Regions from separate parts of the Staphylococcus coagulans genome, predicted to be linked through region 2. Evidence: predicted binding sites of a transcription regulator. Region 2 holds the regulator's gene; the other holds the start of a gene.
The links. Region 2 encodes LexA, which represses DNA repair genes until DNA is damaged. Its sites were predicted from a motif close to CGAACATATGTTCG; they were not measured.

Region 1 (11,916 bases), 570 kb from region 2:
TTGCTTCTGATTCATCTTGCACAGGTTTGATATGTGCGATAAATCGTGATTTATTAATTACATTTTCTATGATATGTTCATCTTTTATTGTAATGACTGAATCTGTCATAAATGTCACCCTTTATTGTTCAAATTACTTTGTCTATTATACTATATTAACAAGTCTCATATAAGATTAGGCAAATGTTGCAATATTTTTTGTTCTTGATGCCACACCACGAGATGAATTTTCTTATAGGCTATAGTACAGTTATCATGAATAAATCGAGCGTCTTTCACGTATTGTTAAAACGCAATAATTGATTTGCGTTAGGTGATTGCATCCACATACCTATTGGAAACCTATGAAAACTGTTGGTATAATTATAAATTGTTGTATGTTAAAACAATAGCAATATAATAAGAAATCTGATATAAAAGAAAGTATCAAGTACATATTGTAAGGATTTGTGTCTTTCGGTTGAATTAAACTGGAGGTGTAATGGCGCGGGTAGGTTTAGTTTAAATATGCATAGCCATACTTGACAACGTTCGAGTCCGAACTGCACACATTGACAATTATCGCTATTTTTTCGATTAGCGTTTATATCACTTAAATCATATCAAAGTGATTGCAAATAAAATACACGATTGTGTTTTAGCTTTTAGAGGAGGAAATAAAAATGAAGATAGCTGTGATGACTGATTCAACAAGCTATATCCCTCAGCATGTTTTAGAAAAAAATAATATTCGTGTTGTACCATTGAGTATTACATTGGAAAACGGTGAGAATTATAAAGAAAATATTTCAATTTTTGCAGATGAATTTTATGATATATTAGAAAAATCAGCAACAATTCCGACGACAAGTCAACCCGCAATTGGCGAGATGATAAATGCTTATGAAGCATACAAAAATGAGGGCTATACAGATGTAATTACGGTTCATCTTTCAAGCGGTATTAGTGGTGCGTATCAAACAGCATTACAAGCAGCTGATATGGTTGAAGGTATTAACGTTCACCCAGTTGATTCAAAAATTGCATGTTTACCAGAGGGTGCACTTGTTATTCGTGCGTTAGACCTAATTGCTCAAGGTTTAGATGTACAAGAAATATTAGCCGATTTGATTGAAATGAGAGATCATACAGGTGCTTTTTTAGTTGTAGATGATTTGAAAAATTTACATAAAAGTGGCCGAATTACTGGGGCGCAAGCATGGATTGGAAACTTACTCAAAATGAAACCCGTGCTTACATTTGAAGACGGTTTAATTGTTCCTTATGAGAAAGTCCGTACAAAAAAGAAAGCGTTGAAATTAATCGAACAAAAAGCAATTGAATTAGCTGATCAGTTTGAAGCTGCAACAGTAATGGTGATTGGCGGAGATAATAAAGAAGAATCTCACCATGTCTATGAAGATCTGCTAGAACGTTTTCCTGAAAAAAATATTATTTTTTCAGAATTTGGTCCAGTTATTTCATCTCATTTAGGTTTAGGTGGTTTTGGGATTGGTGTAACGAATCGTGATATCCGTTTACCTGAAGCAGATGAAGAAGTTGAATAAACATATTCGAAGCATAAGGCATTTTAAAACCAAACGCATAGTGTTGGTTTTAAGGTGTCTTTATTTTTGTGATGCTTAAAGACGAATTTGCTTATAAAAGATGATAAATTGCCAGTTATTTAAATTCTTCGGCCTGTCATTGATTTTTGAATAGCATGAAGTTACAAAAACAATGTGTAAATATTTTTTAAAGCGAGAAAGTAATTCATTGGACATAGGCGTGTATATAGGTGAAAGGGGCCACTTAAATGTATCTTAACGGACAATTGATTACTGATGTAGCGCTATGTAGGAAAGTAGATATCGAAACACAACAGAAAGGCATTGAACGAACGAAACAAGGATGGTTTTGTGCGAGATGTGCAACAACAGCTTCTGAACATTTTTATCGTTACAAGAGTCCCCACCACGAAAAGACAGTTGTATATTGTCGCCACTGTGTTCAAATGGGGAGGATTGATAATTTAACGACGGTCTATATAATGAAAAGTTTAATGAAGTGTACAACAGGGGAGTACCATCTCACTTTCCAGCTGTCGGAACAGCAACAATTTGCTTCTGATCGTATTGTACAAGCGGTTATGAATTTTGAAAGTTTACTACTTCACGCTGTAACAGGTGCTGGAAAAACAGAAATGATGTTTGAAGCTATTGCACGCGCAAGACGTGCCGGATACAATGTGGCGATTGTATCTCCGCGACTAGATGTTGTGGTTGAACTCAGTTATCGTGTTCAACAATCATTTCAAAGCGAAGCAATCGATGTGCTACATCAAGCGAGTAAACAGCGTTATGATGCGCATTTTGTGATTTCAACAGTACACCAACTCTACCGGTTTAAAAATCATTTCCATGTGATATTTGTAGATGAAGTGGATGCTTTTCCTTTATCGATGGATACCACTTTAATGAATACAATTGAAAATGCCGCAAGAACGCATAAAAGTTTGATTTATATGACAGCTACGCCACCTAAAAAATTAAAAGCACAGTTTGATGATAAACATACGATTACTTTACCTGCTCGCTTTCATCAAAAGCCACTTGTCGTCCCACGTTTTAAATACTTTAAAGTTCGTTTTTCCAAAGTTCAATTTTATCTTCTTAATCAAATGAGACATCAACAAAAACAGCAACGAACCACACTGATTTTCTTTAGTGATATTCAACAAATGCGAAAATTTTTTGAAACGTACCGTCATCAAATAGATCAACTTCACTTTGTGCATAGTGAAGATAGTGCGCGCATAAAGAAAGTTGATGCCCTACGACAAAAAGCGTATTCAATTATGTTAACAACCACGATATTAGAACGTGGTTTTACAATGGCAGACTTAGATGTCTGGGTGGTTGATAGTCACCGATTTTCTGCAACAGCATTAATTCAAATTGCTGGTCGTGTGGGGCGGAAAATGCAAAGCCCAGGAGGTGATGTGTGTTTTTTTCACGAGGGAAGAACAACAGCCATGTATACAGCACGACGAGAAATCAAAATGATGAATCGAATTGCGAGGCAGAAAGGGTGGATTGATGGGTGAGATGCCATTACTGTATGAAAACATATGATGAAGAGGTGGGGATACGATCACTTTTTTCAAAACCAAAAATTGTGTGTATGAGTTGTGACGAAGCGATCCAAGCTTGCCGTTTTAATAAAGAGGGTCGATGTCCTTATTGTTTAGGTGTCTGTGCATCTGGATATTGTCGTAATTGTGATTACCTCAATCTTTCTACGCAATACTTTGAAACGATAAACGCGATTTTTCATTACCAAGGCTTTATTAAAGCGCTGTTTCATCAATATAAATTTTTACAAGATGTAGCCCTAGCAGAGATTTTTGCTTACTATATTAAAATACCAGCACATGATATTGATTTCATTGTTCCTATCCCCTCAAGTCGAGATAATGATATCAAACGTACATTTAACCCTGTAAAGACGATATTAGATTTTCAAAGAATCGCTTATGTTGATTGTTTAAAGATGAATGTACGACCGAAACAATATACTTTAACGCTAAGCGAACGATTTAAGGTTCAGAATCCGATTTATTTTGAACATGATAAGAGTGTGATATGTTTAGAAAACAAGTCTATTCTACTTATTGATGATATTTACACAACAGGTCATACAGCACATTGTGCCGCAGATGTATTATTACAACAAAAAGTCAGAAAATTAAGTATGTTAACGTTTGCGAGATAGCGTAAACATGTTAAAATATAAGTAAGGAATATATTTTAAAAAGAGGTTGAAAGGAGCGAGCACTATGATTAACTTTGAAATTCATGGAGACAACCTCACAATCACAGATGCTATCAGAAATTATATTGAGGAGAAGATTGGTAAATTAGAACGTTATTTCACTAATGTACCCAATGCAACTGCTCATGTTAAAGTTAAAACATACCAAAACTCTAGCACTAAAATTGAAGTGACAATTCCTTTGAAGAATGTTACACTTCGTGCGGAAGAACGTCACGATGATTTATATGCCGGAATCGATTTGATTAATAATAAACTTGAACGTCAAGTCCGTAAATATAAAACACGTGTGAACCGTAAAAATAGAGATCGTGGTTTTGAAGAAGATGTTTTTGTTGATGTTGAAGGTGCAGAACCAGAGGTTGAAAACGAAGCTACAGATTCTGATATCGAAATCATCCGTTCAAAAACATTTAGTTTAAAACCAATGGATTCAGAAGAAGCGGTTTTACAAATGAACTTATTAGGACATGATTTCTTCGTATTCAATGACCGAGAAACAGATGGTACAAGTATTGTATATCGTCGTAAAGATGGAAAATACGGTTTAATTGAAACTGAATAATCAATATGTCGAGTAAGGAAACGTGAATTTCACCATTTAGGCGCAACCTTTGAGCCTAGTATTATAGAGAATGGAGTTCATGACATATTGGATTGATATTTAAGAAATCTATGGTAGACCATTGCCATAGATTTCTTTTTTAGTAAAATACGCGTATGATAGTAGTGTGATAAATAACGACGGCAATGCAACTGAGTATTTGAGTATAAATTTATACTCAAAAATGGTATGATGAGTTGTTGTAAGCGACACAGTATTAACGCTAAAGGAGCGAACAAAATGGGTTTTTTAACTAAACTGGTTGACGGTAATAAAAGAGAAGTCAAACGTTTAAGTAAATTAGCAGACAAAGTCATAGCCTTAGAAGAACAAATGGCGCTATTAACTGATGATGAAATGAAAGCGAAAACGAAAGCTTTTCAAGAAGAAGTACAAAAAGTTGAAGATATTAGAAAACAAAATAATAAGTTAGATGACATTTTACCTGAAGCATTTGCGCTCGTCCGTGAAGCCTCTAAACGTGTATTCAATATGACACCTTACAAAGTTCAAATCATGGGTGGGATTGCTATCCATAATGGTGACATAGCTGAAATGAGAACAGGTGAAGGTAAAACATTGACTGCAACGATGCCAACGTATTTAAATGCGCTCACTGGTCGCGGTGTGCATGTAATTACAGTCAATGAATATTTGTCAAGTGTACAAAGTGAAGAAATGGCTGAGCTGTATAACTTTTTAGGCCTATCTGTAGGCTTAAACTTAAACAGTTTGAGTACTATCGACAAACGTGAAGCGTACAGTAAAGACATTACGTACAGTACAAATAACGAACTTGGTTTCGATTATTTGAGAGATAACATGGTGAACTATAAAGAAGACCGTGTTATGCGTCCGCTCAATTTTGCAATTATTGATGAGGTTGACTCTATTTTAATTGATGAAGCACGTACACCTTTAATTATTTCTGGAGAAGCCGAAAAATCAACATCACTTTATACGCAAGCCAACGTTTTTGCGAAGATGCTTAAATCTGAAGAAGATTATAATTACGATGTACAAACAAAAGCGATTCAATTAACTGAACAAGGGATTGATAAAGCTGAGCGTATGTTCAAAATAGAGAATTTATATGATGTGAAACACGTTGATATTATTCACCACATTAATCTTGCGTTACGTGCGCATTATACAATGCAACGCGATGTTGACTATATGGTAACAGGCGGCGAAATTTTAATTGTAGACCAATTTACAGGTCGTACAATGCCTGGACGCCGTTTTTCAGAAGGATTGCATCAAGCAATCGAAGCAAAAGAAAACGTAAAAATTCAAAATGAGTCCAAAACAATGGCCTCAATTACATTCCAAAACTATTTCAGAATGTATAACAAGTTAGCTGGTATGACAGGGACTGCTAAAACAGAGGAAGAAGAATTCCGCAATATTTACAATATGACAGTAACGCAAATCCCAACCAACCGACCTGTTCAACGTCACGATAAGTCCGATTTAATTTATGTGAGTCAAAAAGGTAAATTCGATGCGGTTGTCGAAGAGGTTATAGAAAAACACCGTAAAGGTCAGCCGGTATTACTAGGGACAGTTGCGGTTGAAACTTCTGAATATATTTCTAACTTACTGAAAAAGCGTGGTATTCGTCATAGTGTGTTAAATGCTAAAAACCACGAAAGAGAAGCCGAAATTGTTGCAGGTGCAGGTCAAAGAGGATCGGTAACAATTGCAACAAACATGGCCGGTCGTGGTACAGATATTAAACTTGGCGAAGGTGTAGAAGAACTTGGAGGTCTTGCTGTTATTGGTACAGAACGACATGAATCTCGCCGTATTGATGACCAATTACGTGGTCGTTCAGGTCGTCAAGGGGACCAAGGGGACAGCCGTTTCTATCTTTCATTACAAGATGATTTAATGGTGCGTTTCGGTTCAGATCGAATGCAAGCTATGATGAACCGATTGGGTATGGATGACTCTACTCCAATTGAATCTAGAATGGTTTCTCGTGCTGTAGAATCTGCGCAAAAACGTGTTGAAGGTAATAACTTTGATGCACGTAAACGTATTTTAGAATATGATGAAGTTTTACGTAAACAACGTGAAATTATGTATGAAGAGCGAAATCGCATTATTGATGAAGTTGAAAGTTCAGAGCTCGTAATTCAAATGATGAAATCAACGTTGCAACGAACATTGAATTATTATGTGAATGAAGACGAAGAAAAAATGGATTATGAACCTATTATTCATTATATCGAAGACGTTTTCTTACATGAGGGCGACTTAAAAGAAAGTGAAATTAAAGGCAAAGACCAAGAAAACATGTTTGAAGTCATCTGGGCTAAAATTGAGGCTGCTTATGAGCGTCAAAAATCTCAATTAGGTGATCGTATGCCAGAATTTGAACGTATGATTCTTCTTCGTTCTATCGATGATCATTGGACATCACATATCGATACGATGGATCAATTAAGACAAGGGATTCACTTACGTTCATATGGTCAACAAAATCCGTTAAGAGATTATCAAAATGAAGGTCACGAGTTATTTGATATCATGATGCAAAGCATTGAAGAAGATGTAAGTAAATATATCCTAAAATCAGTAATTACTGTGGATGATGATGTGGAGCGTGAAAAAACAAAGGAGTTGGAGGGGAAGCACGTCTCAGCTGAGGACGGCAAAGAGAAAGCGAAGCCCCAACCTTTTGTAAAGGACCAAGAAATTGGTCGTAATGAGCAATGTCCATGCGGTAGTGGCAAAAAATATAAAAATTGTCATGGAAAATAAGTTGTCGAACATTTGAAGGAGAGATAAATATGGAATTATCAGAGATTAAGCGTAATATTGATGATTATGCCTCGAAATTAGAACAACTAAGGGGGTCTCTTTGACTTAGAAAATAAAGAGACAAATATTCAAGAGTATGAGGAAATGATGGCTGATCCACATTTTTGGGACAATCAAAACCGTGCTCAAGAAATCATCGATAAAAATAATGCGTTAAAGTCAGTAGTTCAAGACTATTACGAAGTCGCAGAAATGATTGAAAATATGGAAGCAACCGTTGAGCTATTGCAAGACGAATATGATGAAGATATCAAGCAAGATGTAGAAGCTGAAGTCATCGACTTTGAAGAGAAGCTCAATCATTTTGAGTTGCAACTCTTACTTAATGGTGAACATGATGCAAATAACGCAATTATAGAGTTGCACCCCGGTGCAGGTGGAACAGAGTCTCAAGATTGGACCAATATGTTGTTACGCATGTACCAGCGTTTTTGTGAGCAACAAGGATTCAAAACGGAGATTGTAGACTACCAAGCGGGTGATGAGGCGGGTGTCAAAAGCGTTACCATGCTTGTGAAAGGTCATAATGCTTATGGCTATTTGAAAGCTGAAAAAGGTGTTCATCGTTTAGTACGTATTTCGCCTTTCGATTCTTCGGGCCGACGTCATACGTCTTTCGCATCTTGTGATGTAATACCTGAATTCAACAACGAAAAAATTGAAATTGAAATCAATCCTGATGACATTTCCGTAGATACTTTCCGTGCTTCTGGTGCAGGTGGACAACATATTAATAAAACAGAGTCTGCCATTCGTATTACACACCATCCAACTGGCATCGTTGTGAACAACCAAAATGAGCGTTCACAAATTAAAAACAGAGAAGCTGCGATGAAAATGTTAAAAGCAAAGCTATATCAACTTGAACTCGAGCAAAAAGAACAAGAGTTAGCAGCTATTCGTGGTGAACAAAAAGAAATTGGATGGGGAAGCCAAATTCGATCTTATGTATTCCATCCGTATTCCATGGTAAAAGATCATCGAACAAATGAAGAAACAGGCAATGTCAATGCAGTGATGGATGGCGATATTAGTCCATTTATAGAGGCTTATTTAAGACATCTCATGCATTAAGTTGTATCAAAATAAGGAACGAAAGATGAATTCTATGATGTGATATAGAATTCATCTTTCGTTCCTTTTTTATACATGTTTTTCAAATTAAAAACGCTAAAAAACTGATATTGATGGCGTGTCAGCTCGTTTGTATTTTAGGCTTTAAGGCTTCGCGAAAAGAATTATTTTAAATTGTATTCATTTTTGTTAAATATCAGTGAAACCTGTAAAAACAAGTGAAAAATTCAATATAAATGTGTTAATATAATCAACAAATAGCTTGCATGCGCTTAATTGATTTTAGAGGAGGTTGGCTATGGGCGTCCATCAATATTTTAAAAGATTATCAGATTTAGAAAAACTAATTCGTTTACCGGGAAAGTTTAAATATTTTGAGCATAATGTAGCGGCACATTCATTTAAAGTAACAAAAATCGCCCAATACTTAGGCACTGTTGAAGAGTATCACGGGAAAACAGTGGATTGGAAAAGTTTATATGAAAAAGCATTAAATCATGACTTTGCAGAGGTTTTTACAGGTGATATTAAAACACCTGTAAAGTATGCAAGCGGTGAGTTAAAAAAACTTTTTTCACAGGTTGAGGAAGAAATGGTTGATACTTTTATTAAGGAAGAAATTCCAGAAAAGTATCAAGATATATATCGGCGCCGATTACAAGAAGGGAAAGATGATTCATTAGAAGGACAAATTTTGTCAGTAGCTGATAAAATTGACTTATTGTATGAAACGTTTGGAGAAATTCAAAAACGAAACCCTGAACCACTATTTTTCGAAATTTACGAAATGAGTCTCGAAACCATCATGCAATTTGATCATTTGTATTCAGTTCAAGATTTCATAGAACATATTATTCCTGAAATGTTAACAGAAAGATTTATCCCTAAAACTGAATTAAGAGAAACAACAATGCATATCCTTAATAAAAGAAAGATGTGATTGGATTGATCTGGTATATATTAGCCGCTTTTTTTCCATGTGTACTTGTTGTTCTTTTCAGTACGATAACGAGAAGTAAATGGATTGGGACTCTCATTACACTTGTAGTTATAGGGGCTTCCGTCTACAAGGGCTTTTTTCATAATGAATGGATTATTTTTTTAGATGTTGTCTCATTGCTAGTAGGATATCTCATTATGGATTACTTAGAGAAACACCGGACTGAGCATGATGATGACAATGGAATATAACATTTAAAAGTATTTATATTACAATTGTTATATTTAGAATGGTTATAAAAATAAATATTTTTCACCAGGAGTGAATCTGAAAAGCAAGACATTGCAATCAGATACGCTCCTTTTTGACATGTTAAAACATAGCGCAAGCACAATCACGCATTACGAACAAATGTTTGTATTTTTTAATTGTATTCTGTTAAAATATGAGTATTAAGTTGATAGGAGGCGAACAGGGATGGAGCATCATGATTTTAAAATTGCTTCAAAATTTGATCCACAAGGTGATCAACCTAAAGCAATAGAGGCGCTTGTGAAAGGGATTAAGGAAGGAAAGCGCCATCAAACATTGTTAGGGGCTACTGGGACAGGTAAAACCTTTACAATGAGTAATGTGATAAAAGAGGTAGGGAAACCAACATTAATTATTGCTCACAATAAAACGCTCGCAGGACAACTCTACAGTGAATTTAAAGCCTTCTTTCCTGAGAACAGAGTAGAGTATTTTGTGAGTTATTATGATTATTATCAACCTGAGGCGTATGTTCCATCTACTGACACATTTATAGAAAAAGACGCATCTATTAATGACGAAATTGATCAACTGCGTCACTCTGCGACAAGTGCGTTATTTGAAAGAGATGATGTCATTATTATTGCAAGTGTAAGCTGTATTTATGGTTTAGGGAATCCGGATGAATATCGTGACTTAGTAGTAAGTATTCGTGTCGGTATGGAAATGGACCGCAGTGATTTATTGAGAAAGCTTGTTGATGTGCAGTATACACGTAACGATATTGATTTTAAACGGGGAACTTTCAGAGTGCGAGGAGACGTTGTTGAGATATTTCCGGCTTCACGTGATGAATTATGTATTCGGGTTGAATTTTTTGGTGATGAAATTGATCGAATTAGCGAGATTAATTATTTAACTGGGGAAGTCCTTAGAGAACGAGAACATTTTGCGTTGTTCCCTGCATCACACTTCGTAACACGTGAAGAAAAAATGAAAATTGCAATCGAAAGAATTGAAAAAGAACTTGAAACACAACTTGAATATTTAAGAAGTGAAAACAAGCTTTTAGAGGCACAACGTTTAGAACAACGTACTAATTATGATTTAGAAATGATGCGAGAAATGGGATTCACTTCAGGGATTGAAAATTACTCTGTCCACTTAACATTAAGACCTTTAGGTTCGACGCCGTATACGTTGCTAGACTATTTCGGTGACGATTGGCTAGTGATGATTGATGAATCACATGTGACTTTACCACAAATACGGGGTATGTATAATGGTGACCAAGCACGTAAAAAGGTACTGGTTGAGCATGGCTTTCGTCTACCAAGTGCGTTAGACAATAGACCATTAAAATTTGAAGAATTTGAAGAAAAAACGAAGCAACTCGTATATGTTTCGGCAACACCAGGACCTTACGAGATTGAACATACTAACGAAATGGTAGAACAAATTATTCGACCTACAGGCTTATTGGATCCTAAAATTGAAGTACGACCTACGAAAAACCAAATCGACGACCTATTAAGTGAAATTCAGGAACGCACAGAGCGTAATGAACGTGTCTTAATTACGACATTAACGAAAAAAATGAGTGAAGACTTAACCACATATCTTAAAGAAGCAGGTGTTAAAGTTAATTACCTTCACTCAGAAATTAAAACGCTTGAACGTATAGAAATCATTCGAGATTTAAGAATGGGAACATTTGATGTATTAATTGGTATCAACCTGTTGCGTGAAGGTTTAGATATACCGGAAGTTTCTTTAGTTGTGATTTTAGATGCTGATAAAGAGGGCTTTTTACGTTCTGAACGTTCCCTTATTCAAACGATTGGTCGTGCAGCACGAAATGATAAAGGTGAAGTTATCATGTATGCTGATAAAATCACTGACTCTATGCAAGTCGCAATCGATGAAACCGAACGACGTCGTGAAATTCAAATGGCTTACAACGAAGCACACGGCATAGTGCCTCAAACAATTAATAAGCAAATTCATGATGTGATTAGTGCGACTGTGGAATCTGATGAGACAAATGAAGATGCACGTACAGAAGTGCCGAAGAAAATGACGAAAAAAGAGCGTCAAAAAACGATAGAAAATGTCGAAAAAGAAATGAAAGAAGCAGCAAAAGCACTGGATTTCGAAAAAGCAACAGAATTAAGAGATTTATTATTCGAACTAAAATCAGAAGGGTGAAAAGCATGAAAGAACCGGCGATTGTTGTGAAAGGGGCGCGCGCCCACAATTTAAAAAATGTTGATATTGAATTACCTAAACAAAAATTGATAGTGATGACGGGTTTATCTGGATCAGGTAAATCCTCATTGGCTTTTGATACGATTTATGCTGAGGGGCAACGTCGATACGTAGAATCATTAAGTGCATATGCACG
Region 2 (11,916 bases):
TGCTTGAATTGTACTTTCAACCAGCTCAAAAACCTCACCATTTAAATGGTAAACTTCAAGTTTAGGTTTTGTCTCATTTTTATTTCCCGGCTTCAAAAATGAAGCTTCTCGAACGACCTTATAACGACCACCGTTGATTTCAAATTCAAAGGTAACCGTTAAAGGTTCTTTAGGTTGCGCAAAGTGACTTCTCAAATGTTTCACTTCTCTTTTTTCAGTAGACGCACGTCCATATAGCGCATAAACCATTCCATCAAATATCATCGTCTTACCTGAACCCGTTTTTCCGCTAATTAAGAAGAGTTGATTCGATTGTATATTTGAAAAATCAATGGTTTCATCTAAAAAAGGACCAAAATTTTTAAGATGAAGGCGTATCGGTTTCATCTTTTATTCCTCCCCTTTTATCTTTTCTAACAATGCCATTACATTTTCTTTTTGCAATTCCGATAACTTCTCAGTCGTCATTTCACTATAGAACTTCTCTACAATATCTATTGGATGCATTTTTTTTACATCTTTTAAAGCTTTAGATGTGTATTGGGAAGTCTGTACTTGTTGGGTTAATGATAAAGTGTTGGGATAAATTTGTTTTAACTTTTGCATTGGATCCTTTACATGACTGAGTTGTTCAACAATAAAGTGAAAATAACTTTCGTTACTTTTACGCTCAAATTCACCATTCATTAAATCATCAAATCTTGCTTCGACCACTTCTAATTCATGCTTAGGTTTCAATGGGACAAAAGACTGTTTTATTTCATGAGGCTGTACGTCAAAGATTCGAATCCCTTTTGCCTGGCCAGCTTCCGAAAAAGAATATTGCAAAATTGAACCACTATAGACGATATGCTTAAATGGCGTCGCAAACGGATGATGAATATGACCTAACATTACGGCATCAAAATCATTTAAAAATTGGGGCGATACCGCTTCAATAGTACCTACAGTTATTTCACGTTCTGAATCACTTTTGGGCGCACCATTTAAAGTGAAATGTCCCACTAAAATATTCGTCTTATTTTGGTCTAGATGTGGTTGAATACGTGCAATCAATTTCTTAACAGCTTGCTCATATGTTTCAATCGGTTCATTCAGAAATTCACGCGCTTCCGATACAGTAAAAAAAGGCATAGTGTAAAGTGCAACATCATCAAATATGTAGGGCGTTAAGCACTGCTCTAATTCTGTAGCAATGTAGAGTTGATTGTGCTGAAACCATGAGGCGCCATAACGTAGACGCTCTTTACCATCATGGTTGCCATTAATCATGACAATAGGAATTCGTAAATCTAGATTTATCTTTGCGATAGTATTTTCCATTAGTCTAATCACATACTTATTAGGGTATGTTGTATCATAGATATCACCAGCTATAACAAGTAAATCTGGTTTTTCTTTTATAAGCACTTCTATCAATTGATCTACAATATACTGTTGATCTTCCAAAAATGAATGGCCATTTAATACTTTTCCTAAATGCCAATCCGCGGTATGTATTATTTTCATATTCATCACCTCAGAACAAACGTTCGTTATTATTGTATAGGTGTTTTTATTGGATTTCAAGCGTCCAATTCTAATTTATCATTTCATCATTTAACGATGATATCAATGTACTCGCTTTAACTCAATAAACCTAAAAAAAGAATGAGATCGATATCAATAGATTTCATTATCCCACTCCAGCATATTGATTATGATTAAAAAATGGATTGAGGCTGAAACATTCAACTCAATCCACGACGGTTAGTTTATAAATAATAGCGATTCAACGATGCATGAATATATCGCTAAACTTCAAGCATTTTTTATTAAAACAAACGACACTTACTATACATAAATGAAACTTTTCATTTTAATGACATGCTCTTTATTGTACAAGTTGGTGCTTAATTTTGCGATAGCGACGTAACATCGCAAGGCGCCATGGCAATAACATACTAAAAGCTAATAAAAAGAACATACCTGCTAACTCACCCGGATCAATATTACTGCCTATAAACACTTTTAATACTGTTCTCACTAATAGAAGCGTGATGAGCACAAGCGGGAAAGCTTTAGATTTTTTTAAATAGATTTGACTCCCTTTTGTTTCAAAGTGTGATGTCATAATGAGTACACTCGAAAAAATCACACCTAATACAACTGACTCTAATATTTCAAAATTAGAAAGTCTAAAATAGGGAACGACGTACATTAATGCACCTGTTGCCATAAAAAAAGGAGGTAAAAGAATTTTCTTTTCATTCACTGGATATTTTTGCGCTTTCATTCTAATTACAATGACCGCTGCCCCCATGACAAATGCAATAAGAATCGATAATACTAAATACGTCAATGTTGATCCTCCTCATTTCTCATTCGATACTCAATAGTATAGCACATGACATTTAAATTCGTTAATTTTCTTACTTCGACGCATTATTTAAGGTTTCACTTCTAAACATGTGCTTTTTCATAACTCATCTTATACACACGTCTATCAATGCCTTTTATTGAAACTACTGACTTATCTTATAATAATATATGTAAAAAGAGACCATCAATAATAAACTTATCACGAACAAAATAAGACTAATAAAAAGATGTGTTTCGATTAAAGCAATTGTCAATATAAGACTTAAACTAGTCAACCATAACATTACTATAAACAAATAAATCAATTTAGTTTTTAAATGCGCAGGCACCTTTTGCGCATCAACTGAAGCGATAATATTCACATCTTTTGTTATCCCCAAATAAATGGTCACGATCGTTGATATAACAATAATGAGTATGATACCTATCATATATGTCACACCTCCTCTTATCCATTAAAATAAACTAAACCACAGTTTGATCACATTTATTTTAAAATCTTTCTATATGAATAAACTGGACGTACACCATTACTCAATTTGGTATAACATAGACCCTACCTCTTTCAGTTAATAGAGTGGAAGCCACTTGTCTTAAAATAAAACCAAATGTCTGGTATGGCTATGCGCTTAAAGTCCTTCTTTATTTTAACTTAAAAAAATAGCAAAGTTTAGTACGATTTTTATTACCGTACTTCTCTTTGCTATTATCAACATCATGGACATTACATTTTTTTGTCCATGTTTTTATTCATCATTGTCATCATTTGATTAATTTTCTTTTGAGATGGTTTTTGACCCATTTGCATCATCATCATGCGCAACATTTCTTCATTAATAGGTGGGTTCTTTTTTAAATAGTCCATCATATATTTACGTGCTAAGAAAAAGCCCCCCACTAATCCACCGATAAGTGCAATAACAATTAATAAAATTGCTAACCATGTAGCCATAGTTTCACCCACTTTCTGTATCCTTTTGCATTTTACTAAAATTATGTATTCTTTTCAAGATATGAAAGCAAACTTATATGAATAACTAAAAGAAAAGCCGAGCTCAATTTTGAACAATTCAAGCTCGACTTTTAAATGCGATCATCAATTATAACTTTTCAATTTCAGATAATATGTTTTCTTTTGTAAAACCATATTTTTCGACAACTAAGTCGCCAGGTGCACTTGCGCCGTAACGATCAATACCTACAACAAGACCATGCATACCTACATATTTATGCCAACCGAGTGATGATGCCATTTCAACAGCAACACGTTTTCCTACTTGTGGTAATAAAATTTCGTCTTGGTACGCTTTTGATTGCGCTGCAAATGCATTCCAGTTTGGCATTGAAACAACACGAACACCTTTACCTTGTTCTTCAAGTGCTTTTGCAACTTCAACTGTTAAACTTACTTCAGAACCAGAAGCTAATAAAACATACTCAGGCGCTTTTTCACTTTCATAAACGACATATGCACCTTTTCTAACGCCTTCTTCTACTACAGATTCTTCTACATCTAACACTGGTAAACCTTGACGTGTTAATACTAAAGCAGTTGGGATACCGTTTGATTCAACAGCAACTTTCCAAGCAACACGTGTTTCATTACCATCAGCTGGACGAATCACGTTAAGATTTGGAATTGCTCTTAAGCCTGCCAATTGTTCGATTGGTTCATGTGTAGGACCATCTTCACCAACAGCGATTGAATCGTGTGTAAACACAAACGTAGAACGAAGTCCCATTATTGCTGCTAAACGTAAAGCAGGTTTTAAATAATCACTAAATACAAAGAATGTTGCACCGTATGGATGTAAACCACCATGTGCAGCCATACCATTAACGGCAGCAGCCATCGCAAATTCACGCACACCGAACCATACGTTTTTACCTTCGCCATTTTCAGCTGAGAAGTCTGTTTCTTCTTTTACATTTGATTTATTTGAAGAAGCTAAGTCAGCAGAACCACCAAATAATGTTGGAACAGCTTTACTTAATGCTTGAATTACATCTCCAGAATCTGCACGTGAAGCGCCTTTATGACCTAATTCGAATTTTGGAAGTTCAGCTTCATAACCTTCAGGTAAACGGCCTTCTAAAGCGTCTTTAAACTCTTTGTATAATTCAGGATATTGTTGACTGTAGACTTCAACTTTTTTATTCCATTCATCTTCATTTTCATTGGCACGTTTAATCATTGTTGAATTGAAAATTTCATAAACTTCTTCGTCAACATGGAAATATTTAGAACTGTCTAATTGATAGTTTTCAAATGTAAGCTTACGTTCTTCTTCGCCTAAAGGTGCACCATGAACAGAATTGCTATTTGATTTATTTGGTGAACCTTCACCAATAATTGTTTTAACTTCAATGATTGTCGGACCATTTTGTTGTTTAGCTTCAGAAATGGCTTTGTCGATAGCCTCTACGTCATTACCATCTTTAACAAGTATATGGTTCCAACCATATGCCTCAAAACGTTTTTTAATATCTTCAGAAAATGATTTATTTGTCTCACCATCTAAAGAAATGTTATTAGAATCATAAAGCGTAATGAGTTTATCTAGTTTTAAATGTCCTGCTAATGATGCCGCTTCATGAGAAATACCTTCCATCAAATCTCCGTCAGAAGCTAAAACATACGTGTAGTGGTTGACTACTTCGATATCTTTATTAAATTTAGCCGCCAAATGTTTCTCAGCCATTGCCATACCTACAGACATTGCAAAACCTTGCCCTAGGGGACCAGTCGTAATTTCTACACCTTTAGTATGGTGATATTCTGGATGTCCCGGTGTTTTAGAACCCCATTGTCTGAATTGTTTAAGCTCTTCTAATTCTAAGCTTCCTGAAACATGTAGCAAACTGTATAATAATGCTGAACCATGACCCGCTGATAAAATGAAACGGTCTCTGTTGAAATATTCATTTGAATTAGGGTTGAAATTCAAATGACGTGTCCATAAAGTATAAGCCATTGGTGCTGCGCCCATTGGTAATCCAGGGTGTCCTGAATTCGCTTTTTCGATGGCGTCAATACTTAAACCACGTAATGTATTAATCGCAAGTTGATCTTTTGTTTCTGTCATATTATTACTTCCTTCCTTTCGAATGCTCATCATATTTTCATTATAACCGAAATGGTAGTATAAAGCCTAATAAATCAGCACGCCAATCACCAAATATAAGCCTAATTTTAAATTAGTGACGTAAATGATTTTTCTTTTGGATTTCTTTAAGTTTTTCAGGTGTAACATCATTACCCTCTGGATCAATGACCTTAGTGTTCTCTATTTGGCTTTTGAAGCTACTTCTAAACATCTCTAAGTACTCACTTCTTAATTGTGATTGCTCTTTTGCTTCACTTTCTGTTAAGCCCTCTTGCTTTTTCTTATTAGCTAATTCATTGATTCGATTCAATTTTTCTTGAGTAAACATCATCAATTCCCTCCGTCATTTTCTTTACAAAAATATAACAGATATAATGGATAAAACCAAACGCTTAAACTTGTATTACAATTAAAGTGGAATAGCGTCCGTTTTTTAGCCGAAACTTTCTTATCTTGTGGAAAATAGGCATATAGAAAGAAACAATTTATTAAAAAATTAAAATGCCTAATTCAAAAAGAGGTTGTCTTTTACATTTATTGAACTTATCAAGAGTTCGTCTACAAGTCTAATTGACCTCGAGCATATTTTGACTCGAGGTTCAAATGAGACTGAAAACTTCGAAGTGTCATAATATATGGGATATCTAATTGGAAAAAATTGGAAGTAAAAATGGAGATTGAAAGTATTTCGTACGCAGAAAAAGTTGATTTTGATTAACGGCCAAGTGTTGTCGCAATCGCTGGCTGATTCGTATCGATGTGTTCGTGTTTTTGAACTTTTTCTGTTTGGTTTGTTTTCAATTGGTGATCTGTCATTTCGTACGTTTGTTCTGTATGACTGCTATCGCTTGCTAATACAAAGAATGTAAAGAAAAGTAGTATAGATATGATAAATACCGTTAAAAACAGGTATATTTCTGAAATTTTAACATGAATCATTACTATCACTCCTAGAACGTTTGTTTGTATTAACACTCTAACAGAACGAATGTTCTATGTCAACACCAAAACGAACAAACGTTTGTGATTATTTCATCAATATGTTATACTAACCTCAAACCAAACGAAGAAGGAGTGTGCGAAATGAGAGAACTCACAAAGAGACAAAGCGAAATATTTGAATTTATAAAGCATGTCGTGCAAACAAAAGGGTATCCACCGAGTGTTCGAGAAATCGGTGAAGCAGTTGGTTTAGCTTCTAGCTCAACTGTGCACGGTCATTTATCTAGATTAGAAGAAAAAGGGTATATTCGACGAGATCCAACTAAGCCTCGTGCCATAGAAATTGTGAATGAACTCATGGGAGAACCTGTCAATATGGAAGAAACTATCTATGTGCCTGTCATTGGTAAGGTCACAGCAGGGACACCTATATCTGCTATTGAGAACGTTGAAGAATACTATCCATTACCAGAACATTTCACTTCAACACATAATGGCCAAATATTCATCCTAAATGTTATCGGAGAGAGTATGATTGAAGCTGGTATTTTAGACGGAGATAAAGTTATTGTTAGAAGCCAATCAATCGCTGAAAATGGCGACATCATTGTAGCTATGACTGATGAAGATGAGGCTACAGTAAAAAGATTTTATAAAGAAAAAAATAGATACCGTCTTCAACCAGAAAACAGTAGTTTAGAACCTATTTATTTAGATAATGTCACTGTACTCGGAAAAGTTATTGGCTTATTCAGAGAAATGTAAAAATGGCATTTGATCACTCCTTCTAAAAAAAGCAAGCGACTTAATGAAGCACATTCACTAGTCGCTTGCTTTATTTTTTTATTTTTTATTGAGTAATTTTTTAATACGATCTAAAATATCTTCCGATTGATTTAAAGGGGGATTATTTTGTTGATTAATTTCATTTTTCCAAATCATATTCACTGTTAATCACTTCCAAAGAAGCTATTCCCCTTTATCTCAGCATCAAACATTACCCGATATAATTTTCGGTGAAAAACGGTTGGCGCTCTGAATTAAAATCAACACCAATACCTATTGTTTTCACACTTCTATTTAATATATTTTTTCGATGTCCTTTAGAATTCATTAATCCATGATGGGCATATATAGGACTCGTTTGACCATATGCTAAGTTTTCCGCAGCAACTTGATATTGATGACCATCAGCTTTAATACGATCAAATGGTGTTTTACCGCTTAAATCATTATGATCAAAGTAATGATTTTTTGCCATATCAGTACTATGTTTTCTAGCTGTTTGCGCAAGAGAATCAGAATAAGCTAATGGCTTTAAGCCTTTTTGAACTCTTGTAGCATTTAACAAGTTATAATCACCTTTTTCAAAACTATCACTCAAAAATTTTGAAGGGGCAGCGTACTGCGCATTTAATTTATATTCCATCGTATGACTGATTTGCATCAACCCCATGAGTTGATGGTTGTCATATTTATCATAGAAAACAGTCGTGTAGATACCATCTTTATCAAAAATATCATAATCTTGTTGTTCTTTTTTATAAATGGTATGACCTTTTTTAATTTCATCTACAGGTGTTCCTAGTTTTTCACGGACAAAATCTTTAGGGCTTCCATATTTAATCCCATTTTTAGAAGTAATCATATTTTGATTCGTATACAACCCGTGTACTTTATCATTGATAAAACTGACCATGACAAACTCATTAAAATCATGATGATAAACATACCAGCGCGTACCGTATTCGTTGCCTATTTTGGAAACTGGTTGCCCGAGTTTTGCATCAACTTGCTTTTTGGTCATATTCATTTGAATATTTCTCATCGCAAAAACTTGCTGTTCTGGTGTTTTTAACGTGGTTTCATTTGTTTTGCCATCGACGAGTTGATCAATTTTTTCATTAGCTGGCTTTACAAAATCAGATATTACTGTACTCGGTTGAATTGGGACAAAAAGAATAATTAGCAATCCTAAAAGAAAAAACAAAAGGAATTTACGGATAATCAACAGCTCCTTTAATCTCTGTCACCATTAAAAATAGAATTGCGAACGATGACGTAGTCTACCTTTCTAAGCGCATCAATGTCTTTTCCACCTGCATATGAAATTGAACTTTGTAAGTCTTCTTTCATTTCAGTGAGGGTATCTTTTAATGCACCTTTATGTTCGACAAACATTTTTTTACCCTCAACATTTTTACGTTCACCTTTTTGAAATTCTGATGCACTACCAAAGTATTCCTTGTATGTTTTACCGTCTATTTCAACCGTTTCCCCTGGTGATTCTTCATGGGCAGCAAATAATGACCCTATCATTACCATTGAAGCACCAAAACGGATTGATTTGGCGATATCACCATGTGTACGAATACCACCATCTGCAATAATCGGTTTACGCGCTGCTTTACTACAGTGATTCACTGCTGCAAGTTGCCATCCACCCGTACCAAAACCAGTTTTAATTTTAGTAATACACACGCGACCTGGACCGATACCTACTTTTGTAGCATCTGCACCTGCATTTTCAAGTTCTCTTACACCTTCAGGGGTACCCACATTCCCTGCGATAACAAATACATTCGGCAATTGTTTTTTAATATGCTGAATCATTTCAATAACTTGATCTGAATGACCGTGTGCAATATCGATTGTAATATACTCAGGAGAAAGACCTTCTGCTTTTAATTGATTGATAAAATCAAATTCACCTTGTTTTACACCTACTGAGATTGATGCAAAGTATCCTTTTTCATGCATAGATTTAACGAATGGCAGGCGTGCTGCTTCATCAAATCTATGCATGATATAAAAGTAATCATTTTGAGCAAACCACTCTGCCAATGATTCATTCATCACGGTTTGCATATTTGCTGGGACAACAGGTAATTTAAAACGCTTCGGTCCAAATTGAATGGAAGTATCGATTTCTGAACGACTTTTAACTACACTTTTGTTAGGGATGAGTTGTATATCTTCATAATCAAAAATTTTCATAAAAAAAGCCCCTTTATATATTTATTCCTATGATAATATACTATCTTTAGGAAACAAAGTAAATAAAGGGAGATCGGTTTTACCAGCTTGATTTTTTAACACCAGGGATTTGTCCTTTGTGTGCATGTTCTCTAAATGCGATACGAGACATTTCAAATTTACGCATAACACCTCGAGGACGACCTGTAACTTTACATCTACGAGTTAAACGTGTAGGTGATGCGTCTCTAGGTAATTTTTTAAGACCTTCATAGTCACCTTTTGCTTTTAATTCTCTTCTAATTTCAGCATATTTAGCGACCATTTCTTCTCTTTTTTTCTCTTTAGCTATTTTAGACTTCTTAGCCATTTATATGAACAACTCCTTTGAATCGTAATTATTACGTTTTACATCATAGCACATTCTTTTCCCTATTCGCAAGCCTTTAAAATATAAAAAAGTAAAAAAGAGTTGGCAAAAATGGAGTGACATGCTAAAATATTAAATCGTAATAGTTTCAATTTGAAAAGGAGGTCCTACCCATGCGCGTAAACGTTACTTTAGCATGTACTGAATGTGGTGATCGTAACTATATCACAACTAAAAACAAACGAACTAATCCTGAGCGTATTGAAATGATGAAATACTGCCCAAGATTAAACAAACATACTTTACACAGAGAAACTAAATAATCGTAGTGCTTATATCATAACACTACGATTATAAAGTATAAAAGAAAATGAATCTATCATTTCTTTAACTTAAATCACAAGTGTCATTGCCTTGTCATATTTTCGAGGCAATTAGACATTCATTGAGAATTCTATATTTAAACGATTTGATTATTAATTTTGAGTTGAATTATTTATGTCCTAGGCTCGTTTGATAGTAGAGCAGGATACCTATCTTTTATTTAAAATACGACACCAGTCAAATTACGTTACACACGTGAATACGTAATTTGACTTTTTTTATGCGCCTTAAAGGCTTACTTAAGTCAATTGAGTCACTTCAAATTATCTTCATAATGCATTTATTTTGTAATACATACCATTTTAAATTTTGAGGCTCCTCATATTTTATTTAAACCATTGAATGAAATGTTCATTTACTATATTTAATTTTGTAAAAGTAAAACTGAATCGTAACTTTAACGCCATCCATGCTATTTGTCATATGCCACTCTGAACGTATATCTCTAAAAACCTTATTTTTTATCACTTTAAAGTCTTAAATTCCTATTGAAACTATACTATTTTAGAAGTAAAATAAATGAAAATCTAAATTATGAGGAGAAATTGTTTATGGAAGAAAAGAATTTGAGTAGAACCCTCCAATCAAGGCATATCACAATGATTGCCATTGGGGGCGCTATCGGAACAGGATTGTTTGTAGCAACCGGTGGCGTTATCGCACAAGCTGGCCCAGGAGGTGCCATTCTCGCGTACATAATTATAGGTATTATGTTGTACTTTTTAATGTCATCAATCGGGGAAATGGCAACATTTTATCCAGTGTCAGGTGCTTTTAGTAGTTATGCAACACGTTTTGTTGATCCGTCACTTGGTTTCACGATGGGATGGCTTTATTGGACTATCTGGTCGTTGGTTACAAGCGTAGATGTCATCGTCGCATCTAATGTAATTAGTTATTGGGATACCTTTCATTTCTTCTCACCTCTTGTTTGGAGTTTGCTTTTTCTAACATTACTATTCTTAGTTAATGTATTCACTGTAAAAGCTTTTGGAGAAGCTGAGTTTTGGCTCTCATTAATCAAAGTCATTACAATTATTATTTTCATAATACTCGGTATTTTAATGATTTTTGGTATTCTAGGTGGGCATTACTATGGTCTTAAAAACTTTACGGTTGGAGAAGCACCGTTCGTAGGAGGCATTTCAGGATTTTTAAGCGTGCTGTTAATTGCTGGATTTTCAGTTGGTGGTACTGAAGTTGTTGCGGTAACTGCAGGGGAATCTGACAATCCGAGAGAATCTATGCCTAAAGCGATTAAACAAGTGTTCTGGCGAATTTTACTGTTTTATGTGTTATCCATCGCTGTCATTTCATCCATTTTAGCTTATACTGATCCTACATTACTCAACGAAAATGGGTCAATTGCACAAAGTCCATTTACTATTGTATTCGACAAAGTAGGTATTGCTTTTGCTGCTTCTGTCATTAATGCGGTCATTTTAACTTCATTACTTTCAGCAGCTAACTCTGGTGTTTTTACTACAAGTCGTATGCTTTATTCATTAAGTCAACATGGGCAAGCACCTCAATTTTTAGGCAAAATTCATCATCGCTCAAAATTACCTTTAAATGCTTTATTTACAACTTTTGTTTTTATTGCGATTGTTACTCTCTATGCCAACTACAATCCAAAAAGCGTCATTGGGTTGCTAAATATTATTGGTGCACTTGTCACATTTGTATGGGGCTCAAGTTTAATTGCACAAATCCGAATGAGACGTGCAATTAAGAAACAAAATAAAAATATTGATCAACTACTTGCATATAAAGCAC

Region 1: uvrB (excinuclease ABC subunit UvrB) is a predicted target of LexA. The motif match lies at 9,665-9,678, and genes of this name have one in related genera.

Annotation. Positions count from the first base shown of each region.
Region 1 covers NZ_CP092966.1:2,100,794-2,112,709, reverse strand. The annotation lists gene KM149_RS10140 (YigZ family protein) at 1-109, opposite strand, end outside; gene fakB1 (fatty acid kinase binding subunit FakB1) at 663-1,547, shown strand; gene KM149_RS10130 (DEAD/DEAH box helicase family protein) at 1,796-3,085, shown strand; gene KM149_RS10125 (ComF family protein) at 3,100-3,753, shown strand; gene hpf (ribosome hibernation-promoting factor, HPF/YfiA family) at 3,818-4,378, shown strand; gene secA (preprotein translocase subunit SecA) at 4,658-7,186, shown strand; one part of gene prfB (peptide chain release factor 2) at 7,216-7,278, shown strand; one part of gene prfB (peptide chain release factor 2) at 7,280-8,320, shown strand; gene KM149_RS10105 (YfbR-like 5'-deoxynucleotidase) at 8,619-9,260, shown strand; gene KM149_RS10100 (CsbA family protein) at 9,266-9,511, shown strand; gene uvrB (excinuclease ABC subunit UvrB) at 9,738-11,720, shown strand; gene uvrA (excinuclease ABC subunit UvrA) at 11,726-11,916, shown strand, end outside.
Region 2 covers NZ_CP092966.1:1,533,508-1,545,423, forward strand. The annotation lists gene sbcC (exonuclease subunit SbcC) at 1-387, opposite strand, end outside; gene sbcD (exonuclease subunit SbcD) at 391-1,509, opposite strand; gene KM149_RS07370 (CcdC family protein) at 1,874-2,341, opposite strand; gene KM149_RS07375 (YneF family protein) at 3,086-3,313, opposite strand; gene tkt (transketolase) at 3,462-5,447, opposite strand; gene KM149_RS07385 (DUF896 domain-containing protein) at 5,560-5,796, opposite strand; gene sosA (DNA damage-induced cell division inhibitor SosA) at 6,183-6,407, opposite strand; gene lexA (transcriptional repressor LexA) at 6,552-7,175, shown strand; gene KM149_RS07400 (CAP domain-containing protein) at 7,408-8,421, opposite strand; gene guaC (GMP reductase) at 8,430-9,407, opposite strand; gene rpsN (30S ribosomal protein S14) at 9,487-9,756, opposite strand; gene rpmG (50S ribosomal protein L33) at 9,930-10,079, shown strand; gene KM149_RS07420 (amino acid permease) at 10,692-11,916, shown strand, end outside.